Regions from separate parts of the Exiguobacterium sp. s138 genome, predicted to be linked through region 1. Evidence: predicted binding sites of a transcription regulator. Region 1 holds the regulator's gene; each other region holds the start of a gene.
The links. The regulator Rex, encoded in region 1, represses fermentation and respiration genes when NADH is low (regulators of the CRP and FNR family bind a similar motif). The targets are predictions, from matches to a motif close to TTGTGAAATATTTCACAA.

Region 1 (5,134 bases):
AAAGCTTTCTTTATACGAAACAGCAATATCTTTTTTAGCAATCGCTGCTTTGACTTCTTTTTGTTTATTGACGATCTGATTCTTGAGAATGATTTTTTCCGTATTGCTTAACGTGCTGTAGCGTTTATTTTGTGCCTGCGCATGTTCAATTGCGGCTTTTTGATCGAGTTCGACGACAATCCGTACTTTTTCGTTTTGGCTGTATGACTTTTCCTGACCCGCTTTTTTCAGTGAGAGTGCTTGTGGCTTTTGTACATCCACTTTTTGTGATGACACATTTCCCTCAGCATGAACTAGGCTGGAAGTTGTCATGAGGGCTGCCGCCATCAGAGCAATCTTCTTTTTCTTCATTCTTTTTCCTCTTTTCCAAAAATGTAATGTGTAACAAAACATATTAAACGAAAATTCTGTATTTTTAGTTTAATTAATTTTCTCTTAATATACAATTTAAATTTGGAGTATTTTAAAAATAATTGTTGGTTTATGGCATATCAATCAGTTAACATCCTTCATTTACCTTTTTATCAAAAGAGAACGTTTTTCTGAAAACACAAAAAAAACCCCCGGTTGCCCAAGGGTTTTCAAGTAAAGCGATATGGAGACTATCGGGCTCGAACCGACGACCTTTTGGCTGCCAGCCAAACGCTCTCCCAGCTGAGCTAAGCCCCCGTGTGTTTCTATAATGAGTATAACCATTGCTGTTCACTTTTTCAATATAAAATTAGACCGCTTACAAAAAAATCTCCTTCACCTTGCGGGTAAAGGAGAATCTTCTATTATTTGTTCAACTCACGCATAAGATCCGCCTGTCGCTCCAGTTCCGCCTCCTGCTCGAGAATCAGCACTTTTTTGTACGTCCGTGCTGAGATGATGATGCTGATTTCATATAACACGAACAACGGAACAGAAATCATCAAATGCGATGTGATATCGGGCGGTGAGATCAACGCCGCAATCACGAACAGCGCAAAATATGCATACTTCCGATTCTTCCGCATGAAGAACGGCGTCACGAGTCCGAGCCGTGTCAAAAACATCGTCACGACCGGCAACTGGAACAACACACCGAACGGAATCGTCAACCTGATCAGGAAACTGAAGTAGTTCTCGACGCCGATGACCTGTTCAATCCCAAGCTCTTGCCCGAGTTCCGTCGATACTTCGAGTAAAAACGGCAACAGCCAAAAATAAGAAAACGAAATACCCGCAAGGAATAAGAAAAACGTCACGGGAATATACGTCAACGTCGCTTTTTGTTCTTGGTCGTGCAGACCGGGACGGATGAATGCCCAAAGCTGATACATCCAAAACGGGGACGCCAAGACGATTGCGATGATGAACGCAAGATTCAGATATAACATCAGTGGATCAACAACGTTAAACGCATTCAGCCCAATTCCGAGTTCCTTTAAGTCGGCCTGTAAGAAACGGACGAGCGGCCGGACGAGCGGAAAGGCTGCGATAAACATGACCACTACAATGATGAGCGACCAGATGATCCGCTTACGCAGTTCATCTAAGTGCGATGTCACACTCTGTTCTTGATCGATCGCCATGATTCACTCACTTCTCTTTCATTTCGTCCTTTTTGTCCTTATCATCTTCCATGATGCCGTTCGTTGCGCTCTTGAACTCTTTTAACGTCTGTCCGGCAGCGCGGCCGAGTTCCGGTAATTTCTTCGGTCCGAAGATGATTAAGGCGACGACACCAATCAAAGCGATGCTCCCCGGTCCAATACCAAGTGTTAACGGGATTAAGTTTTCCATTATGATTTCACTCCTTCAGCTGATTGCGAATAATGCTTCATAAAATACACGAGCGACTGCAGCTCGATTGACAAATCGATGTGATGCACCCGAACGTGGGCCGGTACATTCAACCGGGCCGGTGTAAAGTTCAAAATGCCGGTCACACCATACTCTACTAACTCATCTGCCACTGACTGGGCGAACTGAGACGGTACCGTCAAGATGGCGACGTCGACATTGTTCGCTTTGATTTGTTCTTTCATATCTGACACATGATAAATCGGAACGTCCTGCGTCGTCGTTCCGACCTTGTCCTCATCGGCGTCAAACGCGATGACGATACGAGTACTATTATTCTTTAAAAAGTTATAATTTGCAAACGCTGTTCCGAGATGTCCGACCCCGATTAAGGCGACATTCGTGACCTCGTCTTGGTTGAGTGTCTTTCGGAAAAATGTTAACAAATGTTGAACATTATAACCGTACCCTTTTTTCCCTAACGCCCCAAAGTAGGAAAAGTCACGACGGATCGTCGCGGAGTCGACTTTGACCGCTTCGCTGAGCTCTGCTGACGAGACGCGCAACTTGCCGGAGTTATAAAGACTCTGGATAAAACGATAATATAACGGCAGCCGTTTCGCCGTTGCTTGTGGTATTTTTGTGTCTGGCCCATTCATACTGCAGTTCCCCCTTCGGCCACGTTCTGACGTGGCACCCAAATCAATGCAAAGAATTCTACTCCCCTTGATTGTAAACCACTTCACATAGAGTAACAAATATTATATTCGGCAGGATTTTTCGTGATAGACTAAAGGGTGGAAGGATGGATGGATATGATTCTCTTACAAGTAAACCAACTCTCAAAATCATTCGGCGTCGAGCCGATTTTAGACAATATTAAACTCGAAGTACAGGAACGGGACCGGATTGCCCTCGTCGGACGAAATGGTGCCGGAAAATCGACACTTTTAAAAATCATCGCTGGGGAGCTGTCACATGACTCGGGCGAGATCATGAAAAGCAAGGAAGTTCGGATCGGTTATCTTGCGCAGGACAGCGGACTTGAATCAAACGAATCGATTTGGAACGAGATGCTGACTGTTTTTGAGCATCTGCAGGATCAGGAACGGGCGCTTCGCCGGATGGAAATTGAAATGGGCATGGAGCACATTTTAAATGATCCGACTGCCTATGACCGTCTCCTGAAAACATACGATCAAGCGCAACACGACTTCTCGGAAGCCGGCGGCTATCAGTTCGAAGCCAACATCCGCTCCGTCTTACACGGGATGCGCTTTTATCCGGACGATTATTCCCGACGGATTCAGACGCTTTCTGGTGGACAGCGGACCCGGCTCGCCCTCGCGAAAATGTTGCTGCAGGCACCGGAACTGCTGATTCTCGATGAGCCGACCAACCACCTGGACATCGATACACTGTCCTGGCTTGAAAGTTACTTGTCCGGTTACCGCGGCGCTGTCCTGATCGTTTCCCATGACCGGTATTTCCTCGATCAAGTCGTCAACGTCGTCTATGAATTATCCCGGAACGTCTCCCGGAAGTTTACCGGTAATTATACGAAGTATCTCGAACAAAAAGCGGCGCTCTACGAACAGGAAATGAAACAGTTCGAACAGCAACAGGAAGATATCGCGAAGATGCAGGATTTCATCCAGCGCAACATCGCCCGGGCAACGACAACAAAACGGGCGCAAAGCGTCCGCAAACGTCTTGAAAAGGTCGACCGGATCGACCGGCCGGACGGTGACGAACGCAGTACGGTTCTGTCATTCCCGATTGAAAAGCAGAGCGGCAATGATGTGCTGCAGGTCAACCAACTCGCAGTCGGCTATGAAGAAGCCGTCTCGAAAAATATCACGTTCCGTCTGCAACGTGCGGAATCACTGGCGCTCGTCGGACCAAACGGAATCGGCAAGTCGACACTGCTGAAAGTGCTCGTCGGCCGTCTGAAACCGTTATTCGGAGAGTACCGGTTCGGAACCGGCGTCTCAATCGGTTACTACGATCAGGAGCAGGCGGAACTCAATGACCGTAACCGGGTCATTGATGAAATCTGGAACGAGTGGCCGTTGATGCGCGAACAGGAAGTCCGGTCCGTGCTTGGTCAGTTCCTCTTCAGCGGTGATGATGTCTTCAAACTCGTCCATGAATTATCCGGCGGGGAACGCGGACGCCTGGCGCTCGCAAAACTGAAGTTACGCAAAACGAATCTGCTGGTCCTCGATGAGCCGACGAACCACTTGGATCTTGATTCGAAGATGGTCCTCGAGAATGCCCTCGTCGACTACGAAGGGACTCTGCTGTTCGTTTCCCACGACCGCTACTTCATTGACCGCGTCGCGACGCGTGTCATCGAAATGAGTTCAGACGGTGTGACCGATTACCTCGGCGACTACTCGTATTACATGGAGAAAAAAGCCGAGAAAGAAGAAATTGCCCGACTCGAAGCGGAAGAAGCGAAAGCAATCAAAGTTGCGTCGACGAAGACGATTGACAAAGAAGCCCAAAAAGAAGCACGTAAGAAGAAACAGCAACTCGAACAGCTCGAGCAAGAGATCGAACGGTTGGAGAACCGGTCGGTTGAAATCGAACAGCTGTTGTGTGAACCGGAAGTCTTTAATGATATTCCGAAAGCGACCGCCCTGTCGGCAGAACGTGATCAGATCGACGTCGATTTGCTTGAGCTGATGGAACAGTGGGAGTCGTTCCACTGATGCGATCGAAAAGTTATCTGATCAATCTGATCCAAGGATTATTGTCCGGTGTCCTCTACTTCGTCCCGATGTATGCGGACTATGTCTCGGCTTTCATTCGTCCGGATGCCTTTAATGCCGTGTACCCGTTGTTCATCCTGATTTCCTGCATGATCGGTCTTGTCATCCAGACCTGGAGCGGACTGTTCGTCAGCTTATTGTCCGGTCTGATCTGTACGTTGTTGACAATTCAGTCGTTCGTCGAACTGAACGACCCGATGATCATGATGTATTACGGTGCTGTCTCACCACTGGTCGCCTTTTTGATCAGCTGTGTCGGAATCTGGGCACTTGCCGTCCTGTTTTATTTGCTCGACGGTTTTCAGTACAGCAAACGTCATAAAATGGAGTAAGTCACAAAAAAGACGAGAGAAGCAGATTCGATATCTGCTTTCCTCGTCTATTTGTATGGCATTGTCTTATTTCGTAGGACGCGCAATCGTAAAGATGTCACCGATTTTCGCGTAGTCATTGCCGGCAAGACGGGCAATTGCGTTTAATCCGTCTGCATCAATCCGGAAGGACTCTTCCAGTTCATCCACGACATGATAGCGGATGACTTCGCCAATCAATAAATCGGCTGTTTCAAGTTCGATGTGTTGCGTCAGCTT
Region 2 (5,134 bases), on a different contig from region 1:
CTCCCCACCGATTTTGTGCGCGATTGAGTGGTTGATGCCGAGGAAGGCATTCGCAAACGCCATTCCGGCCATCGTTGACGCATTGTGGACTTTTTCGCGTGCTTCGGCGTCTGAACCGTTATCGTAAGCGCGTGGCAAGTACTCAAAAATCATCTTGATTGCTTTTAATGCCAATCCATCCGTGTAGTCGTTCGCAAGGACAGAGACGAACGCTTCCGTCGCGTGGGTCAGGACATCCATCCCTGTATCGGCCGTGATAGAGGCAGGCACCGTCATGACGAACTCCGGATCAACGATCGCAACGTCTGGTGTCAACGCATAGTCAGCAATCGGATACTTAACGTTTTTCTCTTTATCGGTGATGACAGTGAACGGTGTGACTTCTGATCCCGTACCGGATGTCGTCGGAATGGCGACGAACTTCGCTTTATTACCGAGTTCCGGGAATTTATAGGCCCGTTTCCGGATATCCATGAATTTTTGACGGAGGTTCGAGAACGTTTCGTTTGGCTGCTCGTAGAACAACCACATCCCTTTCGCAGCATCCATCGCCGATCCGCCACCGAGGGCGATGATCAGGTCCGGTTTAAAGTCACGCATCGCCTGGGCACCGACTTGAACGGTCGTCACGGATGGATCCGGTTCGACTTGGTCAAAGATCCGGTAGCTGACGCCTGCAGGCAAGTTACGGATGACTTTGTCGGCATAACCGAACTCAACCATCGATTGATCGGTGACGATCAATGCTCGTGAGACATTTTGAATCGATTTCAAGTATTGAACCGAGTTTTTCTCAAAGAAAATCTTTTCCGGTACTTTGAACCACTGCATGTTCACGCGTCGTCTCGCCACCTTTTTGACATTGAGTAGATGTTTCGCCGTTACGTTTTCTGAGACCGAGTTTTTCCCGTATGATCCGCAACCGAGTGTGAGTGACGGTGTCAATTCATTGTAGAGATCGCCGATTCCGCCGTGTGCTGACGGACTGTTGACGAGAATCCGGCAGGCTTTCATCCGGAGACCAAACGCTGTCATCAACTCATCATCTGTTGTGTGAATAACCGCCGTATGACCGAGTCCGCCGATTTCAAGCATCCGTTCCGCGACATGGAAGGCGTCATTCGTTGACGCAACGCTGTACGCACCGAGAACCGGACTTAGTTTTTCGTGTGATAACGGTTCTTCCGCTCCGACTTTTTCGAGTTCCGCGACGAGCATGACGGTGTTGCCCGGAACATCGATGCCGGCTTTTGCTGCAATCCATGTCGCAGGTTTTCCGACGATATCCGCATTGACGGCACATGTATCGGTTTTGATGACGAGTGCTTCGAGACGTTTTTTCTCATCCGGTGTACAGAAGTAACAACCGAGTGCTTCCATCTCTGCCCGGACTTCCGCATAAATCTCTTGATCGACGATGACGGCTTGCTCGGACGCACAAATCATTCCGTTATCAAATGTTTTCGAGAGGACCAAATCACTGACGGCGCGTTTGATTTTAGCGGTTTTTTCGATGTAACACGGTACGTTCCCCGGTCCGACACCAAGCGCCGGTTTTCCGGTCGAGTAAGCGGATTTGACCATGCCGGCTCCGCCTGTCGCAAGGACCATCGCGATGTCCGTGTGGTTCATCAAAACTTTTGTTGCTTCGAGGGACGGTTGTTCGACCCACTGGATACAATCTTTTGGTGCACCCGCTTTGACGGCCGCATCGCGTAATGTTTTCGCTGCTTCGAGGGAACAGTTTTGTGCTGATGGATGGAAGGCGAACACAATCGGGTTACGCGTCTTGATCGCGATCAACGCTTTGAACATCGTCGTTGACGTCGGATTCGTCACCGGTGTGACGCCACAGACGACACCGACCGGTTCCGCGATGTACGTGATACCGTTTTGGACGTCTTCTTCTAAAATCCCGACCGTTTTTTCATTCCGGAGACTATTGTAGATGTATTCTGTTGCGAACATGTTTTTGATCATTTTATCTTCAAAGACACCGCGTCCTGTCTCTTCAACCGCGAGACGCGCCAGTTCGACGTGACGTTCAAGACCGGCGAGCGCCATGTCCCGCACGATCGTATCGATTTTCGTTTGATCAAATGTCAGTAATTCTTGAAGTGCCGTTTGACCTTTCGCGACGATTTGATTGATTGCTTGTTCGACAGGTGAGACATCTTGTTTGATTTTTTCTTTGACAGCCATGTTAGGTTTCCTCCCTATTTTGGAACGAATCTGAGTCTGCAATTCCCTATTAGATGTTAGGAATGCCAAGCTGATTTTCAATAGTTTGTGCTTTCCTTCACAAATCAATCATACCGCCTTTTGTTACATTTGTGCATGGCTATCCTGTGAACTATTTCACATGAATGAGAGCGTTTTCATCGAAATGACCTGTTCTGACATAACGGTCCGTCTTTTCGATCACTCGCTGTGATAACTGTCACAGCAATCTATGAATCTGCTTGTCTGACCAATCGTTCATCGTGTACGCTAGGAATAGTTCCATCATTCATTTGTCTTAAAGGAGGAAGTTTCATGTCAGTCGTTAATCAAATGCTTGCGTTTAATCAACAGTTCGTCGAAGAGAAACAATACGAACCATTCATCTCGGATAAGTTCCCGGATAAGAAGGTTGTGATTCTGACCTGTATGGATGCACGTTTGACGGAGCTCCTTCCCCACGCACTTGGTCTGAAAAACGGTGATGCGAAAATCATCAAAAATGCCGGAGCCGTCCTGTCCCATCCATTCGGATCTGTCATGCGGTCAATTCTCGTCGCCCTCTACGCCCTCGGTGCGGAAGAAGTCATTGTCATCGGACATCATGACTGCGGCATGAGCACGATTGACCCGGCGAAGATGATCGCCGAGATGCAGGATCGTGGCATCAATGAACAGGTTCTGCACACGCTGGATGCTTCCGGCGTCGATTTGAAGCAATGGTTACGCGGCTTCACATCGGTCGAAGAAAATGTCAGCCACTCGGTCGGACTGATCAAAAACCATCCATTGTTGCCACCGGGCACGGAAGTCCACGGACTTGTCATCGATCCGGGAACAGGTAAACTCGACCAAGTCGATTGCTGAATCACGTTTTAATGAAGAAGAAAGGTATGGCCAACCTCAATTTGACGTCGGTCATACCTTTTTTGTGTTTTTTTCTTGACAGTCAAAAGATCGGTCTGTATGATACTTTAGTATAGTACAGTGATACCAAAAGAAAGTGTGGTTTTAGTTCATGTTTAATGCAGTCATTATTGCCGTTGCTCTATTATTTCTTTTAGCCATCTTCCGGGTCCATATCGTCCTCGCGATGGTTCTCAGTGCCGTCGCCGGCGGACTGATCGGCGGTCTCGGCATCAACAAGACGATCGCGACGTTTGCTGAAGGACTTGGCGCCGGGGCCGAAATCGCCCTCAGTTATGCCTTACTCGGTGCGTTTGCTGTCGCCTTGTCGAAAACCGGACTTCCGGATGCGTTGGCACATGCTCTGATCAAACGTTCAAAAGGATCCGCTGACGCGGCGTCAGTCAAGAAGTTAAAAGGCTTTATCGTCTTTGCAATCTTGTTACTCGCGATCAGCTCACAAAACGTCTTGCCGATTCACATCGCCTTCATCCCGATCATCATTCCACCGCTCCTCGGTCTGTTTAATGAGATGAAGATTGACCGTCGCCTGATTGCCATCGTCATGACGTTTGGTCTCGTCACACCGTACATGTTCCTGCCGGTCGGCTTCGGGGATATCTACTTGAACCAGATCCTTTTGCCGAACATTTCGAAAAACGGAATGGACACGGCTGGTGCTTCCGTCATTCAGGCAATGGCGATTCCGGCACTCGGAATGCTCGTTGGTCTGTTGATTGGTCTTTACGTTTACCGGAAACCACGGGAATACGAAATGAGGAACATCGCACCGGACGACTATGAGATTCCCGTCATCACGAAAACAAAATTGTTCCTCAGCGGACTCGTCGTCCTCGCGACACTCGCTGTCCAGCTGACGACCGAATCGATGATTTTTGCTGCGACAACAGGTCTCGTCCTGTTTCTCCTTCTTCGTCTCGTCCGCTTCAGTGAAGCAGACGATGTCATCACCCGAGGTATGCGAATGATGTCGTTCATCGGATTCGTCATGATTTCAGCGAATGGATTTTCGAACGTCCTCCGGAAAACCGGTGACATCGATCCGCTCGTTGAGAATTCAAAAGCCTTGATGGGCGATTCCCAACTCGTTGCCGCTTTCGTCATGCTATTGATCGGACTGCTCGTCACAATGGGGATCGGCTCGAGTTTCTCGACGGTTCCTGTCATCGCTGCGATTTTCGTCCCGCTTTGTGTCCAGTACGGATTCAGTCTGGAAGCGACGATTGCTATCATCGGGACGGCCGGTGCCCTTGGCGACGCCGGAAGCCCGGCATCCGATTCGACGCTCGGTCCAACAAGTGGACTGAACGCTGACGGACAGCATGATCACATGCGGGAAACCGTCATCCCGACATTCCTGCACTACAATCTGCCGCTGCTCGTTTTCGGAACGATTGCCGCGATGGTGTTATAAAAAGTATGTTTTCAGGAACCAATGCCATAATCGGTATTGGTTCTTTTTTTGAATCATTTTGCTTCATTAAACGGGCTGTACCTTCTACTTAAAGATGCTTAGTAAATATTTGCTTCGTCAGATTAAAGATTTTTTCTTTCATTTTCCGGCTTTCTTCTCTAATATAAAGGAATGAAGTGAAGCTGAAGGAGTGTTCGATGTGTTATCTCAAGTTGTTAATAACGTTTTATTATACCTCGCTGATCTAGGGTATTTCGGTATTGCCTTAGGATTGATGATTGAGATCATTCCGAGCGAAATCGTCTTGTCTTACGGTGGATTCATGATTTCCCAAGGAACGATCGGTTGGCCGCTTGCCGTTGTTGCTGCTGTCATCGGCGGTTTGTTTTCGCAATTATTTTTATACTGGTTTGCCCGTTACGGCGGTCGACCATTGATTTTAAAATACGGAAAGTACCTGCTGATTACGGAACACCATCTCGATCTCGCAGAACGCTGGTTCCTGAAATACGGACAAGGCGTCATTTTCGGAGCCCGCTTCATTCCGGTCGTCCGTCATGCGATTTCGATTCC
Region 3 (5,134 bases), 100 kb from region 1:
GACCGAGCAGGCGGCAGCGAATCTGGCGTCTGAAAACAGACACGCGGGTGTTTTCGTGACCGGAAACACAGCGATTGATGCCCTGCAAACGACGGTCCAACCGGATTACGTCCATCCCGTTCTCGAACAAATCGGTTCGAAGCGACTTGTCCTGATGACGGCCCATCGGCGGGAAAATTTAGGTGCGAAGATGCACCAGATGTTCCGGGCGATCCGGCGTCTTGTCGACGACCATCCGGACATTCATATCGTCTATCCGGTTCATTTGAATCCTGTCGTCCAGGAAGCGGCGAGTGACGTATTCGGAGGACACGACCGCATCACCTTGATTCCGCCGCTCGACGTCTTTGACTTCCATAACTTTGCGAGCCGGGCGCACCTTATCTTGACGGATTCCGGCGGCGTCCAGGAAGAAGCTCCGTCACTCGGTGTGCCGGTTCTCGTCTTACGCGATACGACCGAACGTCCGGAAGGCGTTAAAGCGGGAACGCTGAAGCTGGCCGGAACGGATGAAGAAACAATCTATCGTCTCGCGAGTGAGTTGCTCGAAGACGAAGTAGCACATAACAAGATGGCCCAGGCTTCAAATCCTTATGGAGACGGTCATGCTTCTGAACGGATTGCGGCGGCAATTCTGGAACATTTTAATCAGGATGCGGCGTTTGAGCCGTTTAAAGTAGAGAACTGACGAAAGTATAGGCATACAGCAAAAGGACCGATGTCCCCGTCAAAAACGGAGGCCTCGGTCCTTTTTGGAATACAACAGAATTATCTGTTCCAAAGATGGACGTACGAACGATGTGTCAATAGGCGACGTGAACGTCCTCGTTTCATGCGACTCCTGCAGGAAAAAGCGCGTTTTTTTGCGCTGTTAGAGACAAACGAGACCCGGTTTCCTGACCACAGGGGCAGGAAAGCTGGCTTGTGTCTCGCCTGCGGAAAGCGCATGAGGAAGAGGACGGAACGCCTGTTAAGATAGTATGACGGTTATGTTTGGAAAAGAGACACTCCTCTTGTCGGAGAATAGTGAATTACGCCCAGTGTGACGGGCGGAGCAACCGTTCCGGCAGATGTGTCTTCGCGTCGCCTTGTGCCGCATTGACCTGCGCCTGTGTCAAAAACAACGCATCGGTCAAATCGGCACCGGCCAGCTGACAGTCCCGCAAATCGGCACCGAGGAAGTTGACGCCACGCAACCGACTGTTCGATAAGTTCGTCGCGAGTAAAAACTGGCCGCGGACACTAACGCCGGAGAAATCCTGTCCGGCAAGATTTTTTCCGATCCAGTCGCGGGGGAGCGGACGTCTGCTTGTCCCTGAGACCGGCGTTTGAACCAGTTCTTCGATTTGGGCAAGAAGCGGTAGAACGGTTGCCCTTACCTGATCGAGATCGAGTGCCGCCAGTTCTTCCGGAGAAGAGTGGGTCAGGGCATCGAGTTCGGCCAGCTTGTCCTCGAGCAAATGATGAATCGGGCGGGTGGCCGGCCGGATACCGTCTGTCAGGTACCACATCATTTCCTGCAGATGGACCATCTTCGGATAGAGGGCGTACATGACCGGTTTTGTCGTCTCATCGTACACGCCGGAAAATGTCACCTGCGAAATCTGTTGCCCGGCACCGAAGCAGTCATAGACGGTGCATCCTTTATAGCCGCTTGGACGCAGCCGGTCGTGAATCCGGCAGCGGTACTCGTTGTCTAAATTCCGGCAGGGTGTCGCTTCCGGTTTGTCGTGACCAAAATCGCTTGAAGCGGAAAACGCGAGGGCCGTACAACAAAGTCCGAAGCAATCCCCGCACTGAACACGAAAGCGTTCGGTTTCCATGAGGTTCACTTCCTTTTGATTGGTTCATGTCACTTCTTTTTACCATATGTAGCCAATCGTTTTCAAATCAAGGTAGATGAGTAAAAAAACAGTAGCCCACTACTGAAGCGGAAGGACTAAATGTATGATTTTTGTTAAAAAAAGAGCCGTATCATGACCTTGAAAATAGAAAGTCATCCGTGAATTTTTAAGCTGTGACAAGGGACACACGGAACGAATTGGAAACCATGCATCCGCTTTGTTACAAACAGATGTCAGAGGGGGTAAACCGTCCCATAAAGGAAGCGTTTACAAATGTGAACGAAAAATGTTTTTTCACAAAATCGACACAAATCAGATTTAGGTGACTTGTTTCTCATTTCAGAACACGATATAACGTTACTGTTCAAGGATTTTGTTCACCTAGTGAACCATCTCGATAAACGTTGATAATACTACATATTTTCTTCACATCTTCGTGAAAAGAGTGGCACGGGACACCTCTGTGAAAACCTTATCAATTGTTGATATACAATGGTTTTACGGCTCCATTTTAATTGTGAATTCATTTGACTATGAAATGGTTCTCATTGTATTCTTGACTAGTATGAAAATCCGCAAATTGTGGGAAAGAAAAAGAACTCACAACTGGGAAAAGGGGGTCGTCTCTAGTGCGCCAAAAAGGGCTCGCGACGAGTATGGTCATGGCCTCGCAAATTTCGACGGCACTAGCCGCACCGATCGTCATCGGCTTTCTTGTTGGGAACTATGGGGAACAGCAGGATTGGTGGCAAAAGATGGGTGCGACGTTTGCAGTGTTCATCGGGATTTTCATCGGAATTCTTTGCATGATCGCAATGATCAGGCACTTGTTAGGAGACAAGACATGAATATCATCCTTCAAGATGCGTTGTATCGTGCGTACTTACGATGGTTCGGACTCTATTATGGAATCCTTGCCGTCCTGTTACTTGTCGGTTATCCGAGTGATCCGGTGATTTATGGACTGGCACTGGGTGGGGCAGGTAGCTTCATGATCTTGACGCTGCAACGATTAAGCGTCGATCGAATGTATCGTGTAATCGAGCGTGGGCGCAAGCCGATGTCTCGAGGGACCGTATCACGCATGGCGGTCGCGGTACTCTGTGTGATGATCGGCTTGAAGTATGAAGCCGAATTGTCATTAACTGCGGTGGTAATAGGCCTTCTCGCCGGCCACGTCATACAATTTTGTGAGTATTTTACTCACGAACTTAAGCGGGAAAAGAGGTGAATAATCAAATGAACCACGAAATGCCACTTTACGAAATCCCACTCTGGGGCGACTTCGTTCTGTACGGTAGCTGGACAAACTTGATCACAGTGCTGATTGCAGCTGCTCTCGTTTTCCTGATTGCCGTGGCCGGTACGCGACGTCTTGTGATGAAGCCGACCGGTGCTCAAAACGTGATGGAGATGTTCCTCGAGTTCGTTCGCGGAATCATCAGCAGCACGATGGACTGGAAAACAGGGGGTCGCTTCCTAACTTTCGGAATGACACTGTTCCTGTTCATCATCGTGTCCAACTTAATGGGTCTTCCCTTTAACGTTGTGACGGGTCACTACATTTGGTTCAACTCACCAACTGCAGATCCGTATGTGACACTTGCACTTTCATCTATGGTAGTGGTCATGAGCCATTATTACGGTGTGAAAATGCGCGGCTTCGGCTCGTATGCGAAAACGTTTATGACGCCGATGTTTATTATTACCATCATCGAGGAATTCGCAAACACGTTGACTCTCGGTCTTCGTCTTTACGGTAACATCTTCGCGGGTGAAATCATGATTGGTATCATTCTTTCGATCGGTATCGTCTCTGGAACGAACGATTTCCAATTCCTCGGACCAGTCGGTGCTATTCTGTCAGCGATCCCAATGTTGATCTGGCAAGGATTCTCACTCTTCATCGGAGCAATCCAAGCGTATATCTTCCTTATCTTAACGATGGTTTACATCGGGCATAAGGCAGCGCACGACCATTAATTCGAAGGTAAAGCATCTGCTTTTCCGATAATCGCACGACCAAATTTCGAACACAATCTAGGGAGGCAATTCATAATGGAACTTATTGCAACAGCGATCATCATCGGACTCGGCGCACTCGGCGCAGGTATCGGTAACGGTCTTATCGTAAACGGTACAGTATTAGGACAAGCACGTCAGCCAGAACTCAAAAACGAACTTCGTCAAACAATGTTCATCGGTATCGGTCTCGTTGAGGCACTTCCAATCATCGGTGTAGCGGTCGGTTTCCTTCTTCTCAACTCTTAATCCGTATTTAATTTTACGCACGAAGAACTGAGCTACATAGGGCGTTATTCGTTCCATTAGAGTGAACCGTCATGGGGGCTACGGCTCCCTTATGTAGATACTAGAAGTAGGACCAACCACGAGGGGAGTGTAATCGAATGAATCTCACGTATCGTGCGGCTGAAGGAGTTGCAGAAAGCAACCATCTTCTTCTCGCCAATATGATCGTCACGATCGTCGTTTTCCTCTTGCTCCTCATCCTCTTGAAGAAATTCGCATGGGGCCCGCTCGTCAACATGATGAAAGCGCGGGAAGAGCATGTGGCTAGCGAGATCAATTCGGCTGAGAAAAGCCGGAAAGACGCTGAAGTCTACGTAGAACAACAACAAGCAGAACTCAACAAGGCACGTACGGAAGCACGTGACCTGTTAGAAGCATCACGCCGTCAAGCTGAGGCAGAACAAGCACGTGCGATGGAGCAGGCACGTGTCGAAACAGAATTGAGCAAGGAAGAAGCTCGCCGTGCAATCGAACGTGAACGCGCTGAAGCACAAGCTGCTTTGAAGAACGATGTTGCTCTTCAAGCAATCGCTGCAGCACGCCACGTCATGAAAACACAGCTGGCGACAGACGAAGCGGCACAACGTGCACTCGTCGATCAATTCCTCGCTGATACTAAGGGCACGAACTAATGCGTGACCACGTAGCGGGACGCTACGCAAAAGCGCTCTTCGATCTTGCACTTGAGCATCACGTGCTCGACCAAGCAGAAGCTGATGTGCGAACGCTCGGCGAAGTGCTCCACGCAACACCAGAGCTCGCATCGGTGTTAGAAAACCCATCGATTTCTGCAGAAGAGCTGAAGCAAGTCCTTCAGACGAGCTTCACAGGCTTCAATACGATTGTCTTGAATACGATCCTCGTCATGGTCGAAAACGACCGGGCGGCGGAAGTATTATCATTGCCGGAGCATTTCATCGCGTTGTTGAATGAGCACCGTAACGTTGCGACAGCAATCGTCACAAGTGCATACAAACTGT
Region 4 (5,134 bases), on a different contig from region 1:
ATTTATCTCGAACGAGAAGAAGCGAGAAACGGGATCGAACAGGATTATCATGTCGCAAAAGAACTGCGTACATTCCAGGTGGACCTTGAAAATCCATACCAGCATATAATGAATCCAAAAAAGAACGGATGAACAGTTGCAATTCACTTCCTTTCTTGGTACGATACTTGAGTATGCTTAACCTTATGTAAAGCAAAAATACTTGATACATCGAGAGCTAGATAGGAGGGAATCCCATGCGCGTTAAAATTACTTTGGCTTGCACTGAAACTGGTGACCGTACTTATATCACTAAGAAGAACAAGCGTAACAACCCAGAGCGTCTTGAGTTGAAGAAATACAACCCACGTCTCCGTAAGCACACACTTCACCGTGAAGTAAAATAATTGAGATGGAAGCCGTCACCTTGTGTGATGGCTTTTTTGTTGAATAAGGGGGATTGGCAGAATGGAAAAGCAGGAAATCCGGCGATGGATCACCGATCAGTTAAACCGGTTGGAAAACCGGGAACAAAAGCAACAGCAGATTTATGATCAGTTATTTGAATTACCGGAGTGGAAAAATGCTCAATCGATTGCTGTCACACTGTCGTTTCGTAATGAATGTGCGACGGATCCGATTGTTTTAAAAGCCTGGCAACTCGGAAAACAGGTAGTCATTCCGAAAGTCATACAACAGGAAATGAAATTTTTTGAATACGTACCGAACAGTCCGTTAATTGAAACGAAGATGGGTATTCGTGAACCGGATGACCAGGCGAACGAGCAATCTTTGCGTTCAGTCGATCTTTGTCTTGTTCCTGGACGGGCTTTCACACGTGCAGGATACCGCATCGGATGGGGCGGCGGTTTTTATGACCGGGCATTAACTGACTACCCGGGGCATACGGTAGCGGTTACGTTTGACTGTCAGCTCGTTTCTGATTTTGAGGTGGAACCGTTTGATCAACCGGTCCAAAAAATCGTAACCGAGTCTAAGGTCATCGTATGTCGGTAATATACGGTGTCGTATTTTGTTTGCTGCTCGGATATATCGGTTACCGGTTTCGTCTATTGACCGTCAGCGGCAGTCTCTTTACGGTGGTCGTCGGTTCGCTTGTCCTTGCTGGTTTCGGATACCCCGGACTTGTCATGTTAATGCTCTTTTTTGGCAGTTCCAGTTTGTTATCGAAACTCGGGAAACGAAGAAAACAATCAGTGGATCAAATTGTCGAAAAAGATGGACCGCGTGACGGCTGGCAGGTTCTCGCAAATGGAGGCATCGCAGCATTAGCTTCCATAGGATTCAGTTGGACAGAACACACGTCGTTTCTCGTCTTATTTTTGGTTGTCCTTGCAGCATCCAATGCGGACACATGGGCTTCTGAAATCGGTCCGTTATCAAAAAAAGATCCTTTCCTGTTTACGGGACGGCGTGTACCGGCCGGGACGAGCGGTGCCGTTTCGTTTCTTGGGACATCGGCAACGATCGTCGGCGCCCTATTTATTGCGACAGCGGGAGACCTGTTGTTTGATTTACCAACGGGGACGTGGCTATTGATCGCAGCAGGCGGCATCATAGGTAGTCTGCTTGATACCGTATTCGGGGGGACGGTCCAGCGGAAATTCCGGTGTGTCGTCTGTTCGAAAGAAACGGAGAAACGCCGGCACCACAACCAACCGACCCTTTATTTAAAAGGGTGGAAATGGCTCGGGAATGACGCCGTCAACTTTTTATCGAGTACGTTAGCCGGAATGATTGGTTTTATAGGGCATCGAATGTGGTAAGTTGAAATGGAAGATGTCACTTTTCCTTATGTTAGGATATTATTGACACAATTTAGACAAGATGTGAACGATTTCATTAATTCCTAAACTTTGTGAAAGATGTTACAATCTAATTGTGAGGTAGTTAACAAACTTTTAAATTACCTATCAGAAAGGTGGATATAAAGGATGGAATTACATGCGAAAGTGACACGTGTAGCGTTAATTGGGGCGGGGGCTGTCGGTTCAAGCTTTGCTTATCAGATGTCAACGGCAGGATTGTGTGAAGAATTGGTTATCATCGACGTAAATAAAGCCAAAGCGGAAGGCGAAGCGATGGATTTAAATCACGGAACACCATTCAGCTCTTCTCCGATGCGGATCTGGGCAGGGGATTATTCAGACTGCAAAGAAGCGGAAGTGATCGTCATCACAGCAGGCGCGCCACAAAAACCGGGTGAAACCCGACTCGATCTTGTTGCTAAAAATGCGTTAATCATGAAAGAAATGGTGCGTCAAATCATGGAGTCCGGTTTTGATGGCATCATCGTCGTTGCCTCTAATCCGGTTGACATCATGGCCCACTTAGCTTGGAAATATTCCGGTCTTCCGAAATCCCGTGTCTTTGGCTCAGGAACGGTTCTGGATACGGCACGTTTACGCCAAATGCTCGGTGAATACTTCCACATCGATTCCCGTAATGCCCATGCGTATATTCTCGGTGAGCACGGGGACACCGAATTTGCAGCCTGGAGCAATTCCCGGATCTATGGTAAAACGATTGATGAATTGTTAGCGGAAGATGACCGATACTCGCAAGCGGATCTTGATCAGATTTATATCAATGTCCGCGATGCAGCCTATCATATCATCGAACGAAAAGGTGCGACGTATTATGCAATCGGACTTGGACTCGTTCGAATCGTCCGGGCGATTCTTGGAAATGAGAACTGTCTTTTGACGGTCGGTGCGCACGTCGACGGTCAGTATGGAATTTCCGGGATTCATATCGGCGTCCCGGCAATCATCAACCGGCAAGGGGTCCGGGAAATCATTGAAGTTTCTTTAACGGAAGAAGAATTGAAAAAATTCCATCACTCAGCAGAAGTGTTACGGCAAACGATGGAACCTGTCCTTCACTGAGGTGAAGACGCCATCTGCTGCGATCCATCTGCTTGAAGTAAAAAGACCATTCCTTTTTAATCAGTCAAAAAGGAATGGTCTTTTTTGTATGGAAGAATCTCGATTAAACTAGGTTTTATTTTACTAGAAAAAGGTTATGTAAAGGATAGAAGAGTTTTTCATAGCATCGTATTCACTAGCAAAAACGCATAAAGGGGAGAAAGACAGTCATGTATACATTTCGGAAGTTAACGAAAGAAGATGCAGAACAGTATTGGAGTCTTCGACTGGAAGGATTAAAAAATCATCCAGATGCGTTTGGTCATTCGTTTGATGATGAACAACAAACACCGATTCAGGATGTTCAAGAAGGACTGGAAGGCGGTCCGGATTCCGATGAAATATGGCTCGGAATATTTGACGGTGAAAAATTATTTGGGTTCGGACAGGTCAAATCGTTCGAATTATCACGGGAGTCGCATAAAGCGATGATTTCCGGCGTATATGTTTCACCGGATTATCGTGGCGGAACGGGTCGTGCTTTGATGGAAGCTTTGATTGAAGAAGCAAAACAACTTCCTGATGTCGAACAAGTCATTTTGGCGGTACTTTCCGGTAACGAGGCAGCGCAAAGTCTGTATGAATCACTTGGATTCGAAGTATACGCGGAAGATCCGGATTCCGTTAAATTGGAAGATGGGACGTACCGGGATGATATTTGGATGAAGAAATACGTCTGATGGAAAGACGGATTGTCGTCTATGCGTAGACGTATGAAAAGTCGTAGAGTCAATTTACATTGACTCTACGACTTTTTTTATTGACAGGGCAGACGGCTGAAGCGATGAATCAGTATCCGCCTGTTCCATCTTTTGGTATCATAGAGAGGGAAAAAACATTTGAAAAGGAGTGGAACAGATGCAGGCAGTTGTTCAGACGATTCGTGACTTAGTGGAGATTCCTAGTCCGACCGGATTCACCGCTCACGCACTTACATATGTAGAAAACCGGTTCAAAGAAGAAGGTATTTCATATAAAAAATTAGAAAAAGGGGCATTGCTTGCGATGTTGCCGGGCGAGTCGGCGCGAATCCGGCTGTTAACGGCGCATGTCGATACGCTAGGAGCAATGGTAAAAGAAATCTTACCGACCGGGCGCCTCAGTCTTTCGCAGCTCGGCGGCTATGCCTGGACAGCAATTGAGGGGGAAAACTGTTTAGTTCACAAGATGGACGGACAGACGGTTTCCGGAACGATCGTGTTCCATCATTCAAGCGTCCACACGTCACGTGTGACAAATACGGAAGAGCGGAGCGCGACGAATATCGAGGTCCGTCTTGACATCCGTTCGACGACGGCAGAAGAAACGCGGGTTTCCGGAATTGAAGTAGGGGATATCGTGACGTTCGATCCGCGATTCGTCCATACGGAGACAGGATTCGTCAAATCACGTCATCTTGATGACAAAGCGTCCGTCGCTTTATTACTGGAGCTCGTCAAAAAATGGAAAACCCTGACGCTGCCACATCCTGTCCATATTCTGATTTCGAACTATGAAGAAGTTGGATTTGGAGGTAATGCCGGTTTTTCTGAAGATGTCGCCGAATATATCGCAGTCGATATGGGAGCACTCGGAGAAGGACAACATTCGGATGAGTACACGGTTTCGATTTGTGCAAAAGATGGTTCAGGTCCGTACGATCTTGCCTTACGTCACCAGTTCACACGTTTAGCGCAACAGCATTCGATTCCGTACAAAGTGGATATCTATCCGTATTACAGCTCGGATGCTTCAGCAGCGGTTCATGCCGGACATGATGTCCGACACGGTTTACTCGGTCCTGGAATTGAATCGAGTCATTCTTATGAGCGGACACATGAAACGTCACTTCAAGCGACCTACGATTTACTGGACGCATTTGTAAAGGAGCCGATGAACGATGAAAACACTTTATGACGTCCAGCAATTGCTCAAATCATACGGGACAATCGTTTATCTCGGTGACCGAGAATCGGACATTGCGATGATGATGCTGGAACTCGATGAGCTGGAGCAGGCGGGTGTACTGGAGAAAAAACAATATGATTCTGCAAAAGTGATTTTGGCATACGAGTTGCAACAATCGAGAAAATCATGAAAATATTGTGCAACCCTTTGCACAGGTGAATGAATCAGCTAAAATAAAAGGGAAGAATCTTTTATCATAAGGGAGTTATGACGATGAAGTGGTTACTGGGTGTAGATATCGGCGGAACGACGGTCAAGAT

Region 2: the regulator Rex is predicted to act here: its motif matches at 2,347-2,364, upstream of adhE (bifunctional acetaldehyde-CoA/alcohol dehydrogenase).
Region 3: the regulator Rex is predicted to act here: its motif matches at 2,376-2,393, upstream of KNP91_RS09475 (AtpZ/AtpI family protein).
Region 4: the regulator Rex is predicted to act here: its motif matches at 1,857-1,874, upstream of KNP91_RS01135 (L-lactate dehydrogenase).

What each region holds. Positions count from the first base shown of each region.
Region 1 is NZ_JACSMW010000003.1:555,548-560,681, forward strand. Features, by position in the region: gene KNP91_RS09960 (S8 family serine peptidase) at 1-351, opposite strand, end outside; tRNA gene KNP91_RS09965 (tRNA-Ala) at 597-669, opposite strand; gene tatC (twin-arginine translocase subunit TatC) at 777-1,556, opposite strand; gene KNP91_RS09975 (twin-arginine translocase TatA/TatE family subunit) at 1,564-1,767, opposite strand; gene KNP91_RS09980 (redox-sensing transcriptional repressor Rex) at 1,767-2,426, opposite strand; gene KNP91_RS09985 (ABC-F family ATP-binding cassette domain-containing protein) at 2,583-4,484, shown strand; gene KNP91_RS09990 (hypothetical protein) at 4,484-4,876, shown strand; gene KNP91_RS09995 (flavin reductase family protein) at 4,943-5,134, opposite strand, start outside.
Region 2 is NZ_JACSMW010000001.1:565,075-570,208, reverse strand. Features, by position in the region: gene adhE (bifunctional acetaldehyde-CoA/alcohol dehydrogenase) at 1-2,202, opposite strand, end outside; gene KNP91_RS02900 (beta-class carbonic anhydrase) at 2,536-3,087, shown strand; gene KNP91_RS02895 (Na+/H+ antiporter family protein) at 3,239-4,561, shown strand; gene uptA (undecaprenyl phosphate transporter UptA) at 4,761-5,134, shown strand, end outside.
Region 3 is NZ_JACSMW010000003.1:454,847-459,980, reverse strand. Features, by position in the region: gene wecB (non-hydrolyzing UDP-N-acetylglucosamine 2-epimerase) at 1-688, shown strand, start outside; gene KNP91_RS09480 (pentapeptide repeat-containing protein) at 1,032-1,823, opposite strand; gene KNP91_RS09475 (AtpZ/AtpI family protein) at 2,474-2,692, shown strand; gene KNP91_RS09470 (ATP synthase subunit I) at 2,689-3,075, shown strand; gene atpB (F0F1 ATP synthase subunit A) at 3,084-3,827, shown strand; gene atpE (F0F1 ATP synthase subunit C) at 3,903-4,115, shown strand; gene atpF (F0F1 ATP synthase subunit B) at 4,253-4,786, shown strand; gene KNP91_RS09450 (F0F1 ATP synthase subunit delta) at 4,786-5,134, shown strand, end outside.
Region 4 is NZ_JACSMW010000001.1:221,477-226,610, forward strand. Features, by position in the region: gene KNP91_RS01115 (1,4-alpha-glucan branching protein domain-containing protein) at 1-132, shown strand, start outside; gene rpmG (50S ribosomal protein L33) at 237-386, shown strand; gene KNP91_RS01125 (5-formyltetrahydrofolate cyclo-ligase) at 448-996, shown strand; gene KNP91_RS01130 (DUF92 domain-containing protein) at 987-1,766, shown strand; gene KNP91_RS01135 (L-lactate dehydrogenase) at 1,935-2,888, shown strand; gene KNP91_RS01140 (GNAT family N-acetyltransferase) at 3,098-3,607, shown strand; gene KNP91_RS01145 (M42 family metallopeptidase) at 3,786-4,823, shown strand; gene KNP91_RS01150 (YqgQ family protein) at 4,807-5,004, shown strand; gene KNP91_RS01155 (ROK family glucokinase) at 5,082-5,134, shown strand, end outside.